2 regions of the Spongiibacter sp. UBA1325 genome follow, and region 2 is predicted to be linked to the other one. Evidence: predicted binding sites of a transcription regulator. Region 2 holds the regulator's gene; the other holds the start of a gene.
What was found. The regulator FNR, encoded in region 2, switches genes on or off when oxygen is low (the NO sensors DNR and NnrR bind a similar motif). The targets are predictions, from matches to a motif close to TTGATNNNNATCAA.
Positions count from the first base shown of each region.

Region 1: a site for FNR is predicted at 1,428-1,441, ahead of B3K78_RS14300 (DUF1302 domain-containing protein). Genes of this name have one in related genera too.

Region 1 covers NZ_DBTD01000010.1:502,474-505,899, forward strand. Annotated here, with positions in the region: gene B3K78_RS14300 (DUF1302 domain-containing protein) at 1-1,350, opposite strand, end outside; gene B3K78_RS14305 (hypothetical protein) at 1,688-2,704, opposite strand; gene B3K78_RS14310 (hotdog family protein) at 3,069-3,426, opposite strand, start outside.
Region 2 covers NZ_DBTD01000004.1:414,882-418,307, forward strand. Annotated here, with positions in the region: gene hemN (oxygen-independent coproporphyrinogen III oxidase) at 1-1,361, shown strand, start outside; gene B3K78_RS04685 (fumarate/nitrate reduction transcriptional regulator Fnr) at 1,503-2,240, shown strand; gene B3K78_RS04690 (Yip1 family protein) at 2,349-2,957, shown strand; gene ccoN (cytochrome-c oxidase, cbb3-type subunit I) at 3,146-3,426, shown strand, end outside.

The sequences.
Region 1 (3,426 bases), on a different contig from region 2:
CGCCAAGCGGTCTGCGCCCATTACCTGCTCAAAGAAGCGGATAAAGGTCATCTGCGCCTGGGTGTATTCAACATTATCGAAACCATGCACCACGCCGCCGGGACCAGCGGCAGCACCACGATCAGCAATCCGCGACCACTCGTTAAGCGAACCCAGCGCCAGTGTCTGGCTGATTTCTACGGTATTAATCTGCAAGGGAAGCTCAGGCCGGTAACTGACCTCACCCGACACCGCCCACAGGCCGAGGTTCGTTGCGAAGGTCAGCGCGTAAACTTCGATATCTTCAGGAAACTCGAAAAAGTACTGCGGATTTTCAGGCTGGCCGGTCAGCGGGCTGAAGCTGGTCGCATTAATACCGCTCAATATCGGCGTGCGGCTGTGATAGTTGACGTAATAGGCGCCAATTTCCGTACCGCCCAGCCAGTCAAAGAAATACCGACCCGCAATACCCCACTGCCCGGAATCGCCCGCCTCGTCATCGGCAGCGCGTGGCATAAAGCCCCCGGCAGCGACCTGATCAGCGTCCGGCGCCGCCGTCGACAAGGTCAGCTTGTCGCAACCCCCGCCATAGACATCCGCACTACTCCAGTAGGTGCCGCAGCCTTCAAGAACCGTTCGCTTCCATTCGTATTGATAAAAAGCCTCAATGCTTAATTCCGCGGTAACGCCAATATTGGCGTACAGCAGCCCCACCGGCAGCAGCGCCTCTTTGATCTCAGAGCCGGGGCGGTGCAGCGCAGTCACATCGAAGGGACTAATAATATTCACGCCGTTTTGAATAAACGTGCTTTCCCCCCAGCTCAACACCATATTGCCGGCACGCAGTTCTACGGGAGCGGAGCCAAGCTCAAAATTGCCGTAGAGGTAGTAATCCAAAAACTCAGCGCCCTGGCTTTGGGCCAGGTCATCAAAGCCCTCCGTTTCCAGAGTGCCGTCAACACGGTAATTGTTTGGCACATGGCCGTGAGCGACGTCACCCTCAGCCAAGGCATAGTCATACCAATATTTGAAACGCGTGAACAAACCGATGTTGTCCAGGCTCAACTCAAGGTCGTGCACCCCCTTGAACAACAGGGAATACATATCACCTTTGTCGTAATTTAAATTCCCATCATCGGTGGTACTCACCGACGCGCGCCCCTTACCATCCGTGTTACCCGGACTGAGATAGTCCTCATCCGGGTCCTCCGCACGCCAACTGGCACCGAGAGAAAGGGTCGAATTGAAACTGCCTTCAACCTCCCCCCAGTTAAACGTCAACGCCTGACTCTGGATGGGAACACCCAAGGTCAACGCACTTATACACACTGCTAAATAACGACGGGAACCAACTGCTGAAGTGTTCGCCATGCTTATTCTCCTCGCTTTTTGGAGAGCAAAGTCTCTGCTTATTGCAGTCAGGCTAATGCCCAAGACGAGGTCAGCACTTGTCCTAGATCAAGGAATGCGGCATCGCGTCCGCAGAAGTGAATACACAGGCGCACTAAGACACAGGATCGCCAAATGCCTAAACAATGTCGGCTTAGCGCGAGATTACTATCAAAGACAAGTGCATGAAGAAGGGGGATTTATACATAGAAGGGATGGTCTATGACCTGTTCACACCAACGACATCGTCGCTTTAGTGTGAACAGACCACCGACACACTCAACGCAGATATTGTGCGCCAAGGAAAAGTGTGACCTATTTACTGGGCAAGCAGCCCATTCACAATGCGGTCATTGGCCATATCTATCGCCTTAAGAACACCATATCGGTAATACTCAGGGGTAGCGACAACAGAGATTTCCGTTGTTTTAGCAGAACCTCCGGTGAACAGGCCCACAGCAGAACTAAAGGCATTGGCGGCTTTTTGACTGCCAGAAGTGGTGTCTTCGTTCCGCCCGTAGGCCCCTCCAACTACAATGGGGTCCTTGAGACTGACATAGCCGTTATCTGAAAAGGTCCCACCTAAGTCAACAAGGAACTGCGCGGCAGAACCCGTCGTCACCTGAATACCTTGCCCTACGGCCACCGAGGCGCTCAGCGTGGTGCTTGTGCCGCCACCAAGAGGCACATCCTTAAAGTAATTCACTTCATAGTCTGTATCACTATCAAAGTACGCGAAATGAACATTGTAGTTGATGGCAAATACTGGTGCGCCCGCAGCTTCAGCCAATTCAGCAAAGGCATAAGGCATCGGCTTAACTTGGCTAATTTGATCGGGCACCGAGTATATATTCAGTGAATTCGCGGAGAAGGTCACCTGCTCAGGAGACGATTTCTTCAAAAAAGAAGACAGCCCCGAAGGCGTATAGGGAGCCGCTAGAGGCTTTAATTTTTTCCAAGGTTTTAGCTTTTGCAAATCGCTGACCGGCCTAACATTGAAACCCTTTGCAGTTAAATCAGCGACAAAGTCAGCATATGCCTCGTCGGTAATTTTTTGGAAGGTGGTATCTGGCACGCCGGTTAAATTGGCCTTCAGGGTACTCTTTGCGTATTGCGAGCCACTGCTTTGACGAATCATGGGGCTTACAGACTTCGACGAGCTTGAGTCCTTAGTTACGAAAGAAACCGCAAACTGCGCAACATAGACATCTTTACGCGCCCCGAGCGTAGCAACATTCTTACTTTCGAGGCGATCACCACCGCCACCTCCTCCTACTGAAGCACACCCCACTATCAACGCGGCTATACCGACGACCACAATTAGCCTTTCTTTCATGCCTATCTCCTTGTCAAAATTATTTTCCAACGATAGGAGAAGCGCATAACGCTTGCACCCCCTTGTTCAGGGGGGATATGCAAAGTGTGTGATAAAAAGCTAAATCAAGGGCGTAAGCTACGGCGACGACGGTGACGAGAAATTTATGACGGTGCATTTAGTAATAACTTTTCCAACCCCGGAGGAAGTGGTTGTTGATCTTGATGCGCGAAATAAATACCTGCTCGAACCGAAGGACGAAAACCTATACTGCTGTGGCGGAGTCTCACCGCCATACTTGGTAACTCTTCATTCAGAGAGTTCGCCGTCAGCCGACTAATTATGGCCGGGCTACTGGGGGCAACACCGTAATTGTTCGTTAGCACTACTTCATCACGCGCGCTTGCACAGCAATTTTCTTCCCGCCGTCACACCGCAAATTGCCACTAAACTCCGCTTCATAGTGTTTTCGCGAGCTGTTAATCACCTTCGCCCGCTCGCTGCCATCTGGCTGTAAACGGCAGCTTGTACCGTCTGCTAAGGTAATGTCCAATTGCTTGAGCGATGAAGGCTGGCCCGGAAGTGTCATCACCTTGGCGGAGATCGCGGCGGCACCCATCGACTTCATATCCTCGCTCATACTCGCGCCGCCTACCATGGCAACCATAGATGTCCCGCCAGGAACGACAATACGGCCTCCAACGGTACCACTAAGGTCACCGGTGTAGTTTACCGTCCAGCCC
Region 2 (3,426 bases):
ACGCCACTGATATGGTGCGCCGCTATGCAGTACAGGGGCCGCGCTACACGTCGTACCCTACGGCACTGAACTTTAGCGAAGCGTTTACCGATCGCGATTATGTGCGCTTTCTTGACGATGCAAGAAATAGCCCATCGCCGCTGTCCTTATATGTGCACATTCCGTTTTGTCGAAGCCTCTGCTACTACTGTGCATGCAATAAAATTATTACCAAAGACCCGCGAGCAAGTCGTCGTTATCTGGACCACTTAAACAGAGAGCTACAGCTCCTGTCGCGGCATGTGGGTGTGTCCCGCCGTGTAAGTCAGCTTCACCTCGGGGGTGGAACACCCAATTACCTAGACAAAGCGGAAATGACCGAGCTCGTGCATCAACTTGCCAGTCACTTCAATCTCGATGACAGTGACGACCGGGAATTTTCCATCGAGTTGGATCCGCGTTGCGTCGATGAGGATTATTTGGCCTTGCTTAAAGGCTTGGGTTTTAACCGTGTCAGCTTTGGTGTGCAAGATACGAACCCCGATGTGCAGCAGGCCATTAATCGCGTACAGAGTGAAGATATGATCGCCGAGCTGGTGTCATTGGCGCGGCGTTTTAAATTTAGATCGGTGAGTGCAGATTTAATATACGGCCTGCCACTACAGACCGAGGAAAGTTTTAAAGCGACGCTGGACGCGTTAATTGCGATGTCGCCAGATAGAATTGCCATCTACCATTATGCCCATATGCCACAGCGTTTTAAATGGCAAAAGTCGATGGATAGATACCCAATGCCGGATAGCGAAGAGAAACTGAAAATTTTTGCTCTGGCGAGTCAGCGATTGCAAGCTGCGGGGTATTTGCATATTGGTATGGATCATTTTGTTAAGCCCAATGACGAGCTGGCCATTTATCAGCAGCAGGGTCGTCTGCAGCGAAATTTCCAGGGCTATTCGACCTGCCATTCACCCGATGTACTCGGAATGGGGGTGTCGGCGATAAGCTCTTTGGGACGCTGCTATGCGCAGAATGAGAAGGATCTCGAAGCCTACTACGCCGAGATTGAAGCCGGACGATTGCCGGTGACTCGCGGGTTAGAGCTTTCAGCAGAAGATATGCTTCGTCGCTACGTTATTATGCAGTTGGCCTGTAACTTAAAGCTGGACTTTAAGGAGTTGCACGGTCGTTATCAGGTCAGCTTTAGAGAAAAATTTGCTGACGTCCTACCTTCGCTAGAAGAATTTCACAATTCAGGTGTGTTGTTACTCAGTGGTGAGGGGATAAAAATAACGGAAGCTGGGCGGGCGGTTTTGCGAAATGTTTGCATGCTATTTGATGAAAGTTTGTCTCTGCACCGCGGAGCGTATTCCAAAACCTTGTAGCGGTTTACAGGCTTTTGGCGCGCTATTTTATTGTGTAGTAACTTTATCGCGACTACGCCGAAAGTAGACTTGACCCACCCGGAGATAAGGCGTTCAATGGCGGCAGTAATCCCCCCCCCCCGACATGTGTAAGGAGACCACATGCGACGCGCGGAAGCCCCCAAAGCCTGCCCACACAACCCTGCTGTTAGCTGCAACAATTGTCGACTGAGTGGCATCTGCTTGCCGCTGGCTTTGGAAAGCGATGAAATTGTAAAGCTGGACAATATTGTGCAGCGCGGTCGCCCCCTGCCAAAGAGCCGTCATATTTTCCGAGAAGGTGATGCGTTTACGTCTGTATTTGCCGTGCGCTCTGGTGCTGTAAAAACGTATAGCATTACCGATGCTGGAGAGGAGCAGGTCACCGGTTTTTATTTTCCGGGTGAAGTTGTTGGCTTGGATGGTATTGGTCAAAACCGCTACGCGAGTTCCGCTGTTTCATTAGAGGTGTCGGCGATTTGTGAAATCCCTTTTTCGCAGATCGAAGATCTCAGCGGCCAGTTGCCCAATCTTCAACGACACTTTTTCAAGCTGTTGAGTAGCGAGATCGTTGATGATCAGCGACACATTACCTTGCTCAGTAAAAATACGGCTGACGAGCGTGTCGCATCGCTGTTAGTGAGCATCTCCGCTCGCCAGGCGCGCCGTAAATTGTCGGCATCCGCTTTTAGATTGCCGATGTCGCGTGCGGACATCGCCAGCTTTCTGGGGCTCACCGTCGAGACCGTAAGCCGCGTTCTCAGCCGTTTTGCAAAACAAGACTTAATTCGAATCGACAATAAGGAAATTAGCGATCTCGATGTCGAAGGCCTTAAGGCAGCCGCAAACCTTCAGCCGTAATTGTGGCTGTCATTGTGCCGTAGTGGCACAGGCTTGACTCAGATCAACCGGAGCCGCCCGTTGGGCGGTAAACTTTCAATAAATCTCCCCGGAAAGAGTGAGTAGGCCGTGAGTGCAATAATTAGCAATCCCCTAGGTTTTTTGTTCAGTCCCCGTAAGCAGTGGCGCATGGTTGCCGATGCCGGCGATGAGGGTTTGGCGGCCAAGCTGCTGTACCCCATCATTCTTGCCATTGGGCCATGCGTTGCGTGGTACTACGGTGCCAGCCAAGTGGGTTGGACGGTGGGCGATGGCGAGGTGGTGCGCCTGACGCAGGCGAGTGCTCTGCAGATTGTCATTGCCTTCTATTTTGCGATGTTGGGCTCGTTGGCGGTGATCGGTTATTTCGTTCACTGGATGTCCGAGACCTATGGCGCTTCCTCGTCGGTGCTCAAGGGCATCGTTTTATCTGGATACACGGCAACTCCGCTGTTCATTGCGGGGCTTTGCGGTTTCTTTCCTCTTTTCTGGTTTGATTTGACCCTGGGTATTCTGGCCTTGGGTTGGTCTGTATACCTGCTGTATTTAGGTATTCCGCTGGCGATGGGAATTCCTGAAGAGCGCGGCTTTTTGTACGCCTCGGCGGTAGTCGCAATCTGTATGGTGATATTTATGGCGCTAATGGGCGCGGTGGTTATTCTCTGGGATATGGGAATGACACCGGTGTTCACTGATTAGCGGCATAAATGAGTCGGTAGGAAGGTAAATTTTCTGCGGCATAGTGTCGCAGGCCTGTTTAGCTTTCTGTTGATCTGGGTCAGCATTGCGGCCCCCACCTGCTGGGACAATACCCACCTCCATCATGTCTGCCCGAACGGCGCTTGTTGCCGGTTCGCGCATAGTCCACCTGAGGTTCGTGAACTGTCATGACATCTTCGCAAGAACATCCAACTTACAACTACAAAGTGGTGCGGCAATTCACCATTATGACTGTGATATGGGGCATCGTCGGAATGACCGTCGGCGTTCTCATCGCAGCGCAATTGGTTTGGCCGCAACTCAACTTCGACACGCCCTGGCTTAGTTTTGGGCGACTGCGACCCCTGCATACTAACGCGGTTATATTTGCGTTTGGTGGCTGTGCTCTGATGGGGTCTTCGCTGTTTGTGGTGCAGCGCACCTGTCAAACGGCGCTACTGTCGGACCG